Regions from separate parts of the Rahnella sp. BIGb0236 genome, predicted to be linked through region 3. Evidence: predicted binding sites of a transcription regulator. Region 3 holds the regulator's gene; each other region holds the start of a gene.
What was found. The regulator CRP, encoded in region 3, controls carbon source genes, mostly activating them, when cyclic AMP is high. The targets are predictions, from matches to a motif close to ATGTGANNNNNNTCACAT.
Positions count from the first base shown of each region.

Region 1: EDF78_RS18645 (glutathione S-transferase) is a predicted target of CRP. The motif match lies at 1,835-1,852, and genes of this name have one in related genera.
Region 2: ompW (outer membrane protein OmpW) is a predicted target of CRP. The motif match lies at 2,734-2,751, and genes of this name have one in related genera.
Region 4: udp (uridine phosphorylase) is a predicted target of CRP. The motif match lies at 1,956-1,973, and genes of this name have one in related genera.

Region 1 is NZ_SOAO01000010.1:96,710-100,732, forward strand. It holds gene EDF78_RS18640 (NCS2 family permease) at 1-632, opposite strand, end outside; gene EDF78_RS18645 (glutathione S-transferase) at 1,043-1,711, opposite strand; gene EDF78_RS18650 (bifunctional diguanylate cyclase/phosphodiesterase) at 1,980-4,023, shown strand, end outside.
Region 2 is NZ_SOAO01000008.1:18,334-22,356, forward strand. It holds gene trpB (tryptophan synthase subunit beta) at 1-540, shown strand, start outside; gene trpA (tryptophan synthase subunit alpha) at 540-1,346, shown strand; gene EDF78_RS16385 (BON domain-containing protein) at 1,567-1,881, shown strand; gene ompW (outer membrane protein OmpW) at 1,952-2,584, opposite strand; gene EDF78_RS16395 (YkgJ family cysteine cluster protein) at 2,877-3,254, shown strand; gene EDF78_RS16400 (YciC family protein) at 3,368-4,023, shown strand, end outside.
Region 3 is NZ_SOAO01000004.1:365,066-369,088, forward strand. It holds gene EDF78_RS11315 (YccS/YhfK family putative transporter) at 1-1,499, opposite strand, end outside; gene crp (cAMP-activated global transcriptional regulator CRP) at 1,561-2,193, opposite strand; gene EDF78_RS11325 (OsmC family protein) at 2,557-2,964, shown strand; gene EDF78_RS11330 (LysR substrate-binding domain-containing protein) at 2,966-3,877, opposite strand.
Region 4 is NZ_SOAO01000017.1:19,150-23,172, forward strand. It holds gene rmuC (DNA recombination protein RmuC) at 1-96, opposite strand, end outside; gene EDF78_RS23080 (DedA family protein) at 254-781, opposite strand; gene udp (uridine phosphorylase) at 1,064-1,825, opposite strand; gene katE (catalase HPII) at 2,055-4,023, opposite strand, start outside.

The DNA.
Region 1 (4,023 bases), on a different contig from region 3:
CCGCCCGGCACGCGCAGTTTCTCCAGACCAAAAATCACGGCCAGACCGAGCAACGTCATCACTACCGGGAAAGAGGTGAAGGCGCCGAGGGCTACCGGTAAGCCATCCAGCGGGTTTTTCACCACCAGACCGACGCCGTTGGCGGCAATCAGCAGCAGGAACAGGCCGATACCGATGCCGGTACCGTGCGCAACGCCTGCTGGCAGGTTGCGCAAAATCCACGAACGGATACCGGTCACCGAGATAATGGTGAACAACACCCCCATCAGGAACACCGCGCCGAGCGCGACAGGCACGCTGATATGCTGGCCGAGTACCAGACTAAACGCGGTAAAGGCCGTCAGAGAAATGGCGCAACCGATCGCCAGAGGCAGATTCGCCCACAGCCCCATCAGCAGGGAGCCAAAACCGGCGACCAGACAGGTCGCGACAAACACCGCCGTTGGCGAGAAGCCCGCTTTGCCGAGCATTGAGGGCACCACAATGACCGAATACACCATCGCCAGAAACGTGGTTAAACCGGCGATCACTTCCTGACGGACATTACTGCCACGCGCACTGATTTTGAAAAAAGCATCAAGCGGGCCTTTTGGCGCAATTGCGCGGCCCGCCTGAGGTTGTTGACTCGACATGGAAAATCCTCTGAATGTCTTTACTGATTAGCCGGCGTGGTCATTATGAAACCGTTTCTGCACGTTCACTTCCATATTTGTCGCCTGACATCGCCGAAAACAGCGTCAGAACGGCAAGGCAAACGTTTAACTCGCATCGCGTGTGGCGGGACAAAAATTAACGCAAACGATTATCCGGCCTTTGGTACTCCCATTTCAACTCCGTTCGCCGACAATTTACCGTTGTCCGGTCAATAAAAACGCGGTTGTGGTGGAAATTTACCCGTTGAAGAAAAGTGAGACGCAAAAGGCAAAAAAGACAGGAAAGAAAAAATAACAGGAGATTTATTAAGGTTTATTTTTTCGACACGTTCATTGCATAAAAAACTGCCCGCCATGAACGTGTCGAAATATAAAAATGCAGAATGGGATTAACGCAAGATAGTAAACGGCCCGCCACTTTCCAGCGCCTTCTGATAGGCCGGACGCGCCGTTATATTCGCCAGCCAGGCATTGAGTCGCGGATATTTTCCCAAACCGGCGCGGGCATTGATCGCTTCTATCGGGAAACTCATCTGAATATCTGCCGCGCTGAACTGATAACCGGCGAAATAAGGATGCGTGGTCAGATGCTGTTCCAGATAATCCATGTGGGTATAAATCTGCTTATCCAGATAGTTTTTCTGTACGCCCTGCCCGATCGCGCCGGCGACCGGACGGATCAGCCACGGCATCGGCGGTTTGCCCAGACGGCTGAAAATCAGCTTCATCACCAGCAACGGCATCAGCGAACCTTCCGCATAATGCATCCAGTAACGGTATTGCTGACGTTCGGCAAAAGCGGCCGGTTTCAGCGTGCCCGCCTCATCGTACACTTCCTGCAGGTATTCAATGATGGCACCGGATTCCGCGAGGATCATGCCGCTGTCCTCCAGCACCGGTGATTTGCCCAGCGGATGGACTTTTTTCAGCGATTCCGGCGCCAGCATGGATTTTTTATCCCGCTGATAACGCTGGATTTCATAAGGGACGCCCAGCTCTTCGAGCATCCATAAGATTCGCTGTGATCGTGAATTATCCAAATGATGCACTGTTAACATAAAGGTATTCTGCCCCGTTTGATTTAATTATTTGTTAACTATAGACAACGCTTTCAAAACCCGTATCACAAATACATTAAAAACCCTGCTATTTATCGGGTTTATTTGCGCCAGAATCTTTTTATTTGATTAAAATCACTTACGGATTAATCTTAATTACATGAAAAAAATAATCGTAACTTCATTCGCCTTTAATAACTCTTAATGCCATTATCGCCGGATAAAAAATCAGCCCGTCGCTTTCGACTCTATGTTTGTGGAGCCTCACATGTTTTCCAGTAATTACAACAATGTGCTCGTTATGTTTTCGTTCATTGTTGCAATGCTTGCCTCTTATACCGCACTTGATATGGCTGGCCGGGTTGCCACCACGGAGGGAAGGGCTTCCCGACTTTGGTTAATTGGTGGCGCCATTGCAATGGGTATCGGTATCTGGTCGATGCATTTTATCGGCATGCTGGCCTTTAATTCTGCGATGCCAATGGGTTACGACCCGGTCATTACCCTGCTTTCCATGTTTATCGCCATCATTTCGTCAGCCTTTGCGCTGTGGCTGGTGTGTCTGCAGGAATTACCGGTCAGACGGTTACTGGCGGGGGCCTTGCTGATGGGCGGTGGCATTGCCGCGATGCATTACACCGGTATGTCGGCGATGCTGATGATGCCGCCGATTGTTTACGATTACCGCTGGGTCGCGTTATCGGTGGCGGTGGCGATTGTCGCCTCCGGTGCGGCGCTGTGGATGGCATTCCATTTACGTCAGCAGTCGCCTAACGTGCGCCTGTTGCGCATCAGCGCCGCAGTGGTGATGGGCACGGCCATTGTCGGCATGCATTACATCGGTATGGCCGCCGCCGAATTTCCGATGGACAGCCACAGCATGGCGGCATTCAGCGGCGTGGACAATAACTGGCTGGCGTTGCTGGTGATTGTGGTCACGCTGGCCATTCTGGCGATCACGCTGATCATTTCCATTCTGGATGGCCGTATGCAGGCCCGCACGTCGATTCTGGCATCGTCACTGGCGCAGGCCAACCGCGAGCTGACGCAACTGGCGCTGCATGACAATCTCACCCGGTTGCCGAACCGTCTGTTGCTGGAAGACCGTCTCAGTCAGGCGTTTCAGAAAGCCTCTCGCGGCGAATCACAGTTTGCGGTGTTGTTCCTCGATCTCGACGGATTTAAAGCCGTGAACGATGCTTTCGGCCATCACATCGGTGATCAGCTGCTGATTTCCGTTACCGAGCGCCTGAAATCTCAGCTGCGTGCGACGGATACACTGGCGCGACTGGGGGGCGATGAATTTGTGCTGCTGGTTGAGATCACCGAGCCGACCGACGCGTCGCAGCTGGCCGATAAACTGGTGCATCTGATTGCGCGTCCGTTCTATGTGTCCCGCTACGAACTGCTGGTGTCCGCCAGCGTGGGCATTGCGGTGTATCCGGGCGATGGCGAGAATGAGCGCGAGCTGATGCTCAATGCCGACGCCGCGATGTACCACACCAAGAATTCAGGCCGTAACGGACACAGTTTCTTCCAGCCGTCGATGAACGCCAATGCGCAGAACCAGTTGCAGATGCTCAATGATTTGCGTCTGGCGCTGGAACACCACGAATTGCGTCTGCACTATCAGCCAAAATTTATCGCGCCTTACGGGCCGGTCAGCGGTTTCGAGGCGCTGTTACGCTGGGAGCGCGACGGCAAAACCCTCAGCCCGGATGTGTTCCTGCCGCTGGCGGAAAAAACCGGTCTGATTATTCCCATCGGTGAATGGGTGCTGAACGAAGCCTGCCGCCAGTTGCGCGAATGGCATCTGCAGGGGCATACGCAATGGACGGTGGCGGTGAATTTATCCACGTTGCAGTTTGAGCAGACCAATCTGGTGGAAATGGTGATTGATACCATTGAGCGCCATCAGATCCCGCCTGAAATGCTGACGCTGGAAGTGACCGAAACCACCGCGATGCGCAATCCCGATGTGAGCGTGGAAATTCTGGAGCGTCTGACGCAATACGGCGTTAAAGCCTCGATTGATGATTTCGGTACCGGCTATTCCAGCCTGCTGTATCTGAAACGTCTGCCCGCCAGCGAGCTGAAAATCGACGGTGCCTTCATTAACGATCTGATTGCCGGCAGTGAAGACGCCAGCATCGTGTCGGCGATCATTGCCCTCGGCCAGACCCTCAACCTGAAAGTGGTGGCCGAAGGGGTGGAAACCACCCAGCAGCAGGATTTCCTGACCCAGCTGGGCTGCGACACCTTGCAGGGCTATCTGCTGGGACGTCCGATGACGCCACAACAGATTGCCCAGC
Region 2 (4,023 bases), on a different contig from region 3:
CGCGAAGGCTGTCTGCCGGATGCGGTGATCGCCTGCGTGGGCGGCGGTTCCAACGCCATCGGCATGTTTGCTGATTTCATTGACGAGACCAGCGTGAAGCTGATCGGTGTCGAACCTGCCGGTCTCGGCATTGAAACCGGACAGCACGGCGCGCCGCTGAAACACGGTCACGTCGGTATTTATTTCGGTATGAAAGCGCCGATGATGCAAACCTCCGAAGGCCAGATTGAGGAATCCTACTCTATCTCTGCCGGTCTGGATTTCCCGTCGGTTGGCCCGCAGCACGCCTTCCTCAACAGCACCGGCCGCGCGGAATACGTGTCGATTACCGATGATGAAGCCCTGGAAGCCTTTAAAGAACTGTCCCGTCACGAAGGGATCATTCCTGCGCTGGAATCGTCACATGCGCTGGCTTACGCGCTGAAACTGATCAAGGAAACCCCGGAGAAAGAACAAATTCTGGTGGTGAACCTGTCCGGCCGCGGCGACAAAGATATTTTCACCGTACATGACATCCTGACTGCCCGGGGAGAAATTTAATGGAACGTTATCAGCAATTATTCAAGCGTCTGGAAAGCAAAAAAGAAGGCGCATTTGTTCCTTTCGTTACGCTGGGCGATCCGGGCGTTGAGCTGTCACTGTCCATTATCGACACGCTGATTGAAGCCGGTGCCGATGCGCTGGAACTGGGCATTCCGTTCTCTGATCCGCTGGCGGATGGCCCGACAATCCAGAACGCCAACCTGCGCGCTTTCGCCGCCGGTGTGACGCCGACGCAGTGTTTCAACATGCTGGCGCGCATCCGCGAAAAGCATCCTGATATTCCGATTGGTCTGCTGATGTACGCCAATCTGGTCTTCCACAACGGCATCGAAACCTTCTATCAGCGTTGCGCCGAAGTGGGTGTGGATTCCGTGCTGGTTGCCGACGTGCCATTTGAAGAATCCGCGCCGTTCCGTGCTGCCGCATTGCGCCACGGTATCGCGCCAATCTTCATCTGCCCGCCGAATGCATCCGATGATTTGCTGCGTGAGATTTCCTCTCATGGCCGGGGTTATACCTATCTGCTTTCCCGCGCAGGCGTAACGGGGACGGAAAAACGTGCGCTGACTCCGCTGAATCATCTGGTTGATAAGCTTCGTGAATATAACGCAGCACCGCCATTGCAGGGCTTTGGGATTTCCGAACCTTCACAGGTGAAGGAAACCCTGGCTGCCGGTGCGGCGGGCGCGATTTCCGGCTCGGCGACCGTGCGTATTATCGAAAACAATCAACATCAGCCTTCAGAAATGCTGGCACAGCTTTCCCGTTTCGTCAGTGAAATGAAAGCCGCCACCCGCGCATAACCTCCCCTGAACAGAACGTTCGTGGCTGAACCCGCTAACGTTCTGTTTCTTTTTAAATTCTTACGCTTTTTTACTTCGATTTATTTGTATTAACGCCATCAATAAACCAAACTCAAACTACTCATCAGGCCTATGATAATACGGCCATTGCGGCTATCGCCTGTCTGAGTGTCTGCAGGTCGTTTCTTTTGGTTTTATAACAAAGCATGGAGAGTTATTTATGAAGCTATTCAAAACATTGTCCGCATTCTGCATGGCAGCTGTTGTGGTCATGGCCGTTGCAGCCTGTGCGCCTACTAAAAAATCAGAAGGAACCGGTGGCTACATTGATGACACCGTGGTCACCACCAAAGTGAAATCCGCGCTGCTGGCAGATAAGACCATCAAGTCCACGGAAATCAGCGTCGAGACCTTTAAAGGCCGTGTTCAGCTGAGTGGTTTTGTCACCTCGACAGCAGATGCAAACCGTGCGGTAGAAGTGACGCGCGGCGTGGCCGGGGTTCGTTCGATTGAGAATGACATGCGGGTGAAGTAGCCTGAAACAGAACGGGTGACACAGCGAAGAGGCGCAGAAGCGCCTCTTTTTTTATGCGCGGGCTGAAGACTCAGAAACGATAGCCGACGCCAAACATAAAGACCCAGGGATCGATCCGGGTGTTGATGTTTTGCTGCTCACCACCGGCTTTGAATTTCACCTCGGTATCAATATCCATCCACCAGACAGACATGTTGATTAACCAGTTGTCGTCCAGGTTGTAATCGAGACCGGCCTGGGTGGCCACACCCCAGGAATCTTTGACGCTTAAATCAGACAGCCCGGCATCGCGCCCGGTCTGGTTGAAATCCGTGTCGAAGAACGTGGTGTAGTTGATGCCCACACCGAGGTACGGACGCAATTTGTCCTGCCTGTCACCGAAGTAATACTGCGCCATCAGGGACGGAGGTAACTGTTTCACTTCCGCAATGGTGCCGGTGCTTTTCAGTCCGACTTTATGCTGGAACGGCGTGGCGGCCAGTAACTCCATCCCGATATTGTCGGTAAACATGTACCCCAGCGTTAACCCCATCTGAGTATTATTATTGATATTAAACGATCCCAGCCCCAGCACGTTGTCTGACCCTTCGGTTGGACGAACGGTCGCTGTCCCTACACGAAAAATCACATCCCCTGCCTGATGTGCACTCGCGACTGCCGGAAATGCCGCTGCTGCGACTAATGCCCAATATGCTGCTTTCATTATCCCTTTCCTTTGTGTGGATTATTTATCAACCGCGCGAATGATACCTACTCTTTGGTATGGTTTGATCAATGCCGGATCACATCTTTAAAACAAAAAGTCAGAAAATGCATCTTCCGCAAAGCGATCTAAATCTATAAAAACAAAGGAATTGATCTGCATCAAAAATGAGGAGATTTTGTTGTTTTGTTAACAGGTGATATTTCAGTTGCTAAAAAAAATGACGCTGCGTACTTTGCTTGTTCACTGTTGGTTTTGGTTTGGTGCCGTAAGGAGTCGGCGGCTTCCCAAGATGAGCGAAATTAACAATCCCTGTATGACCTGTGGCGCGTGCTGCGCCTATTTCCGCGTTTCATTTTATTGGGCTGAATCTGAAGAGGCCGGCGGCGTGGTTCCGCAAGCTTTGACCGAGCAGGTCACTCCTTTTATGAGTTGTATGCAGGGGACGAACAGTAAACGCCCGCGCTGCATCGCCCTGAAAGGTGAAGTGGGACAGTCGGTTTCCTGCTCCGTTTACCTTAACCGCCCGTCACCGTGCCGGGAGTTCAATCAGTCTGGATTGAATGGCGTCGCCAATTCCGCCTGTGACCGCGCGCGTGCACAATATGGTCTGCCGCCGCTGGAGATGGATGCCACACCGTCAGATCTGTGGCATGTCACCTGCGTATAAGCAGAGATTCATCAGGCAGATTGACAGGAAGTCAGCGCAAAACTATCGGCGGGGGGCATTTAAAGGGTACAATCGCCGCCTTATTGATTTTTGCTTTTTGCCAAGGAGCGTCCATGTCTATCACGGCCAGTACATTGTACCGTGACAGTTATAATTTTATGCGTAATCAGTTGGGTAGCGTTTTCGCGCTGTCCGTTCTGGCCGCATTAATTACCGTCATTTTGAGCTGGATATTGAGTCCTTCCGCAGAGCAGGTCGACGCTATCGGGCAACTGATGAGCAATATCACGGGGATGAGCGTCGGCGATATGATGGGGTATCTTGAACAGCAGATCACGCCTGAGCAGCAAAGCGCGATTTTCCGTTACAGCCTGGCGGCGCTGTTTTCCACACTGGCCGGGAATGTCATTCTGGTCGGGGGCGTACTAACGCTGGTTCAGCTGGTGTCTCAGGGCGTTCGGGCCAGTGTTGTTCAGGTCATGACCGCGTCGCTGCCGGTGCTGCCGCGTCTGATCATCCTGCTGTTTATTTGCAGCATTATGTTCCGCTTCGGTCTTGCGCTGTTGCTGGTGCCTGCTTTCCTGGTGGCCATCGCCTGGGCGATGTCGCCGGTGATTGCCTGTAAAGAGAATGTCGGCGTCTTTCGCGCGCTGGGCATGAGTACCCGGTTATCCTTCAGTAATGTGCGTCTGGTTGCGCCGGCGGTGATGCTGTGGATCGTGGCTCAGGTGGTTCTGATGCTGTTTGTTGGCGTACTGAGCGCGTTAAA
Region 3 (4,023 bases):
GCCAGTGCGCAGCCGATCAGCGTATCCACCAGACGCGGCACCAGAAAATGTATGCCATTCATCGCCAGCAATTGCAGGGTATAAACCGCCGTCACCGTCATACCGACCATCGCCAGCCCGTAGTTTTTACGCAACACCGTATACGACAACAAGGTGATCAGCAGCATGCATAACAGCGTGGTGCCTTCCGGCAGCTCCAGTTTTAACAATCCTGAGGCAATCAGTAATCCGGCCAGCGTGCCCAGCGCACGGTGCTGGATCCGCACGCGCGTGGCGTTATAGCCGTTCTGACTGACCAGCATGATGGTCAGCAAAATCCAGTACGGTTTGGGCAGATTGAAAAACAGACCGAGGCTGCTGCCAATCGCCAGAATAATGCCCAGACGGGCGGCGTTACGCAGGGCGACGGATTTGAACGAGAGATAACTTTTCAGCGCGGGCCAGAAGGGCAGACGCGGCTGCGTGTTCATCAGGTCACGTTTGTACAACGGGCGCTGTGTGCGTAACAGACGGGCAATGCGGCTGAAATGGTAATAACAAAACTGACCGACCGGATTGTCCGGCGTGCGCGCGGCGATTTTCTCCAGCGCCGCCAGTTCATTCGCCATCGTAAAACGCCCGGATAACCGGTGATAAAGAATGTCGTCGGCGATCACCCGCAGCCGCGCAGAAATCACCTGCGCGTTGCGGCGGATCACCGCCTCGGCATGGCTTTCTTCCACCAGCCTTTGCACTTCTTCCGGCTGATGCAGGCTGACGGTGATGTGCTCCTGCAAATCGAGCGCGACCTGAAAACGCTGAAACAGCCGCTTATGGTGATGATGATGCCCGTGCTGCGGCAGCATGTGCAGTTGCTGGTAGAGCAGGGCAATCAGGTCGATGACTTTCTGCTGGCGCGCCAGTAAGGGCGGCAGGGCGGTTTCGGGATCGGTGTGTTGGGTCAGCAGGCTGTATTTGGCTTCGAAATAATCCGCCAGTTGCAGATAAAGCTGGCTGAGGGTTTCGCGCATCGGCTGTTCTTTGGAGATACGAAACCATAACCAGTTAAACAATCCGTACCAGGCGGTGCCGGCGGCAAATAACACCGGTGCCTGCCACATCGGCCGGATCCCGGCCATGCTCAGCGTGAAGATGGTGGCGACCAGCGCACCGGGCAACAGACGCGCATGCAGCGGGCTGATTTCGCCGGTGACGCCGAGCAACAGGGCCAGAGACAGCATGATCAGCGGCAGGGGAATGTGCCAGTTTTCCAGCATCAGTTGCAGCAGAATGCTGCTCACAGCAAAGAGTGAACCGCCGATCATCAGGCGTTTAAAAAAGCGTTTGTGCGGGGTATCCAGACCGGCGACGTTACAACAGGCCGGACAGAGTGAAAAAAGCAGACCCATTTGCAGGTTGCCGAACAGCCAGCAAATGCCGACAGGCAGGCACAACACCAGCGTCTGGCGCAGCGCGTAATTTATTTCAGGATGGTAAAACAGTCTTCGCCATAGCGTCATGGGTAAAGCTTAGCCCATAAAAAAGGCGCGACAGTGTTCTGCCGCGCCGATTTTTGAGGGATTAACGTGTGCCGTAAACGACAATCGTTTTACCGTGTGCGGAGATCAGGCTCTGATCTTCCAGCATTTTGAGAATACGTCCGACTGTTTCACGTGAACAACCGACGATTTGGCCGATTTCCTGACGGGTGATCTTGATTTGCATCCCGTCCGGATGGGTCATTGCATCAGGCTGTTTAGCCAGATTAAGCAAGGTTTGAGCGATACGGCCTGTTACGTCGAGGAAGGCAAGGTTGCCGACTTTCTCTGACGTCACTTGCAGACGGTTAGCCATCTGCGCGGAAAGACGCATCAGAATATCCGGGTTTACCTGAATCAGCTGGCGGAATTTTTTATACGAAATTTCAGCCACTTCGCAGGCAGTTTTAGCACGTACCCAGGCACTGCGTTCCTGACCTTCTTCGAAGAGTCCCAGCTCGCCGATGAAGTCACCTTGGTTCAGGTAGGACAGTATCATCTCTTTGCCTTCTTCATCTTTAATCAGGACGGCAACCGACCCTTTCACGATGTAGTACAGCGTTTCGGCTTTTTCACCCTGGTGAATCAGCGTACTTTTAGACGGATACTTATGTATATGACAGTGAGACAGGAACCATTCAAGAGTCGGGTCTGTTTGTGGCTTGCCGAGAACCATTTGCTATTATCCTCTGTTGTTATCGCTGCCCAAAATCACAGGGCTCAGAGTTCCCTGTACGGCACTTCAACGTAAAAAGCGCCCTTTCAGCATATAACTCCCCAGAAATGCTGCAAGCGGGTGTCGGAGTGCAACAGCCTGTTTATTGCTGTTATCACCGTGGGTTCTGTTCTTAAACCGCGAAAACCGTCACCGCAATTCACTGGAAAGTATGTTTCGGCTTTGTTTGTAGCACAGGTTTGTGATGCTGTCTTCTGTTGTCTCGCTTCAGCATGATGGCGATCGGGTTACGTTGCCAGATTTTAGGTGAAAGGGTACTCTGAGAGCGGATATCGACAAGTTTATTCACCGGGAGAATAGTTCATGCACGCACGTGTTAAATGGGTTGAAGGGCTGACATTTTTAGGTGAGTCAGCGTCAGGGCATCAGATTTCAATGGATGGCAACGCGGGCGATAAAGCCCCCAGCCCGATGGAAATGCTGCTGATGTCTGCGGGCGGTTGCAGCGCGATCGATGTGGTGTCAATTTTGCAAAAAGGTCGCAACGACGTGCGCGATTGTGAAGTGAAACTGACCTCGCAGCGCCGCGAAGAAGCACCGCGTTTATTCACGCACATCAATCTGCATTTCATCGTCACCGGTAAAGATCTCACCGATAAGATTGTCGAGCGTGCGGTCAGCCTGTCTGCCGAAAAGTACTGCTCCGTGTCCCTGATGCTGGGTAAAGCGGCCACCATCACCCACAGCTTTGAAGTGATCAGCGTCGAATAAGTTACGACCAGTCATGCGCGTGGCACTGGCTGCGCAATAAATCCAAAAATCGCCGCGCGGCAAACGTCAGCGGCGATTTTTGCGAGTAAAGCACACAGTATTCTGCCTGCGGCAGGGTATCGATATTGAGCACACTCAACCTTTCTTCCAGCCCAAACGGCGCTTTCATCGCCCGCGCCACAATGGTCAGATAATCAGACTGCAACACCATATTTAGCCCGCACACCACCGAATCTGTATGCACCGGCATTTCCGCTGCCGGCTGATGAAATCCTCCCATCGATATCCTGATTTGCTGGTAATACCCCATATCCGTTTCGGGCAACAGCCAGCGCGCATCCTGTAATTCCGCCAGAGTTGTGGCGTCTGCCAGCGGATGTCCACGCCGGGCGATAACGCAGAAAGGGGCGCTGAACAGCGGCTCACGCACCAGATCTTCCAGCGGAAATCCCGGTCCGGCGGTGCCGACCGCGAAATCCAGTTTCCCTTCGCGCAGTGCAGGTAACAACGTGGAAAGTTGCCCCTCTTTGATCAGCAGTTTGGACTGCGGAAACTGCGTCTTAAATTCTCCTGCCAGTCCGGGAAAAACCGTCAGCGCCAGCAGCGATGAAAATCCAATGGCGACGGAGCCCTGCGAATATTGTTCGATCTGGCGAATTTCATCGGCGGCGCGCTCAAGTTCTTCGAGGATAAATTGCATACGCTGCGCAAATGCACGCCCCGTTTCGGTCAGCGTCATCCCCTGATTACCACGCACAATCAACTGCGTATCGAGCGTTTGTTCCAGTTCACGCAATGTTCTGCTGACCGCCGGTTGTGACTGATTCAACGCCCGCGCCGCGCCGCGAATACTGCCGCTGCGGATAACCTGCTGGAAAACCTTCAGTTGCTGTAATTTCGGCAAATAGCGCATCACGATCCCTATCAGTAAAAAGCATCACCCGCCCAAAAATTGCATCTTATGGTCAGGCTGTAAAGCTGATAGCGTCAGGATTGAGAAAAATAATATGTTGTTATTCAGTTGATTACGTGACGCATGTCGCATTTTACGATTCATCC
Region 4 (4,023 bases), on a different contig from region 3:
CGTCTGCTGTTGCTGTAGTCGCAAACTTGCGATCAGCCAGCCCACCAGTAAGCTCGTTAACCCCGCCCCCAGGGCTGTCAGAATGCTGATATCCACGCGATTTCCCTCTTAAAGTCTCTTGCGGCCAAGGTAATGTCATGCTGTATGGATGTCCAGTCTATTTTCTGTTGCATTGAGCCTTTGCGAGACGTCTTCCAAAAGGGAATTTCTTTGCCGTTACCCTCTTGCCGCGGTCAGCCACAGGGAGCAGGATTCAAAACCAGCGGCTCAGCCACTGAATGCCGAAAGCACCGGGTGCCAGAATGCCAAACGCCCAGATCAGCGCAGAGGTGACATTGGCAATCTGGAAATATTTCTGTGGCATACCACAGATACCGGCCACCAGCGGCACAACGGCGCGCAGCGGGCCGAAGAAACGGCCGATAAACGCACCCGGCATGCCCCATTTTTCAAAGAACGCATGTCCGCGAACCAACATCTGCGGATGGCGGGAGAAAGGCCAGAAGTGACCAACGCGATCCTGATAATGTGCGCCCACCCAGTAGGAAAGCCAGTCGCCGAAGAAAGCCCCCGCAGCGGCGGCGGCACAGACGGGCCAGAAAGGAATGCCGGTTTCGCCAATCAGCGCACCCAGCCCTAATAAGATAAACGTCGCAGGAAGCAACAGGGAAAGAAATGCCAGAGACTCACCAAAAGCCAGAAAGAAAACGATGGGTGCAGCCCACACCTGATGCGCACGGATAAAGGTCGTGGTGTACTCAAGAAGGTCATGAACAGTCAAAAATACAGTTCCTTTTGTCAGGGATACGAAGCCGGAATGCATCAATTATTCCAGATGTATTACTAACATGACCTTAACAGATCTGCTTAACAGGACAAAAAAATGGGCCGCCAGCGGCAGCCCATCACTATGATGTAGTTTCTTTATAATCCGATCCTTTCCCTAAATCATTCGAGTTGCAGGAAGACGGCAACCGAACGAATCCCGATGAGCTGACATTAGTCAGTGATTCGGGTTCGCGAGAGCAGCCAACGCACCTGCGGCTCGAAGGATGACGGGAAATCAGATAAGTCGGCGAGCCGCTTCTACAACAATCTTCACCGCATGGCTTTCGGTCTTCTTCATGGTTTCCGCATTAGGGATTTCCTGCTGCGTACGGTTCACGATGACACCGGCCACCATCCCGGCGCGCAGGCCCTGGCTTGCACACATGGTCAGCAAGGTTGCAGATTCCATTTCGTAGTTCATGACGCCCATTTCCTGCCACTCTTTCATCGATTCTTTGAAGCGACGGACAACGCGGCCGGAGAAGGTGTCATAACGTTCCTGACCCGGATAGAAGGTGTCAGAAGAGGCGGTAACGCCAATATGAGTGGCGGCGCCCACGGCTTCAGCCGCAGCAACCAGCGCGGTGGTACAGGCAAAATCGGCCACGGCCGGGAATTCCATCGGCGCAAAGTGCAGGCTCGCGCCATCAAGGCGAACGGCAGCAGTTGTCACCAGAACGTCGCCCACATTGATGTGTGGCTGGATCGCCCCTGTGGTACCGACACGCAGGAAGGTACGAATCCCCAGCTGAGCCAGTTCTTCCACCGCGATAGAGGTTGAAGGGCCACCAATACCGGTTGAGCAAACAATCACAGATTTGCCATCAAGCTCAGCACGCCATGAGGTAAATTCGCGGTGGGAAGCCAGACGAACCGGATTTTCCATCAGTTTGGCAATTTTTTCCACGCGCTCAGGATCGCCGGGCACAATCGCCAGCGTCGCGCCGTTTAAATCTTTTTTGGCCAGGCCAAGGTGGAAAACTTCAGGCTGAGACATAACAAACTCCTCTGTGTGTAAGGTCATTTATTGGCAGGAGGAACACCCGGCAACTGTACTGAACATTGTGACGTTATTTCGTGACGACCGTCACTATGATGTAACAACAAGAATTGCGCATACATTTAATTTGTGACAAGCATCACAAATTAACAGGCGATTGCGGAAAGAATAAACAGGCAACCTCCTTTGCGAAGGTTGCCTGTTTTTCAGTTAACGCGGAACACAATCAGGCAGGGACGGCTTCTGCCGCCGCGCTGCGCGACCAGATCCGGTGTTTATGCATGTCTTCGAGGAAGGTTTTCAGTAATGCGCCTTCGGCTTTTTCGCCTTCGACAACGCCTTCTTCCGGCACATCATCCGTCAGCCCAAGAAGTGATTTGAAGCGGCGCGCATCACCACTTAACCCGATGACTTTCAGATGCTTATAGGCTTCAAGCAGATAATGCCGCGCATCACCGTTCATCAGTAACGCATCGATATGCCCGTGCGGAACAATGACGGCATCGACGGAAATGGAAGGCGCACCGGCAAAGGTGGCATCAACCGGCAAGGATGATCCGTCATCGGCCGTCACATTCCCCATATGACTGCCAAGCAGTTTCGGATGCACACCGGCAGCCTGAAGCGCCTGCAAGGTTTCCAGAACATCTGCTGCATTCACGCCTTCACCCAGCAATATCGCCACCTGACGCCCTTTGATCGTGCCTTTACCGCTGGCATACAGGCTCAGCGACGGATCGTTTTTCAGGCCATTCACGGGCTTCGGTGGTTTGATTTTCAGGGTATCGGCCGACAACGTAATACCCAGATTTTTCGCCACTTTCTGCGCCAGTTCCTGATCAACATGCGCCAGCAGATCCACAACCCGCTCGCGGATATAAGGTCGCACGACTTTTGACAGTTCAAAGGAGAAGGCGCCGACAATATGATCCTGCTCCGTCGTGGTCTGACTCAGCCAGAACAGACGCGGGTGGGCGTAATACTCGGCAAAGGACGGGCTGCGCTGGCGGATTTTCTCTGCATCCACCCGTTCCGGATAGCTTTCAAAGCCGCCGCCGGACGCTGCGGGAGGCGTTTCCCTCGGCCAGTTATTGTTGATGGAGTTCGGCTCATAGTTCGCCGGATTAGTATCCACATCCTGCCGGTGCATGCCGTCACGCTGGAAGTTGTGGTAAGGGCAGGTCGGACGGTTAATCGGAATTTCATGGAAATTCGGCCCGCCCAGACGGCTGATTTGCGTATCCGTGTAAGAGAACAGACGCCCCTGTAACAGCGGATCATTGGTGAAATCAATGCCGGGCACGATATGCCCCGGATGGAATGCGGCCTGCTCAGTTTCGGCAAAGAAATTATCGGGATTACGGTTAAGCACCATTTTGCCAATCAACTCCACCGGCACCAGTTTTTCCGGGATCAGCTTGGTCGGGTCGAGCAGGTCGAAATCAAATTTGAACTCGTCTTCTTCGGAGATCAGCTGAACCCCCAGTTCGTATTCCGGGTAATCCCCCGCTTCGATGGCTTCCCACAAATCACGGCGGTGGAAATCGGCATCCTTCCCGGCCAGTTTCTGTGCCTCATCCCATAACAGCGAGGCTTTTCCGGCCACCGGTTTCCAGTGGAAGCGGACAAACGTGGCTTTTCCTTCAGCATTCACGAAGCGGAACGTATGGATACCAAACCCTTCCATTGTGCGGTAACTGCGCGGAATGCCGCGGTCAGACATCGCCCAGAAAATGTTATGCAAGGTTTCCGGTTGCAGGGAAACGTAATCCCATAAGGAATCATGCGCACTCGCGCCCTGCGGAATTTCGTTGTGCGGCTCGGGTTTGACCGCATGCACAAAGTCCGGGAATTTATGCGCATCCTGAATAAAGAACACCGGCGTATTGTTGCCCACCAGATCATAAATCCCTTCATCCGTGTAAAATTTGGTCGCCCAGCCGCGGATATCACGGACGGTATCTGCCGAACCACGGGAGCCTTGTACGGTAGAAAAGCGCACAAAGACCGGCGTTTTCTTTTCGGGATCGGAAAGGAAACTGGCTTTGGTGACGTCTTTCATATTGCGGTATGGCTGGAAGTAGCCATGTGCCGCTGCGCCGCGCGCATGAACGATACGCTCAGGAATGCGTTCGTGGTCAAAGTGGGTGATTTTCTCGCGCAGAATGAAATCTTCGAGCAGTGTCGGGCCACGG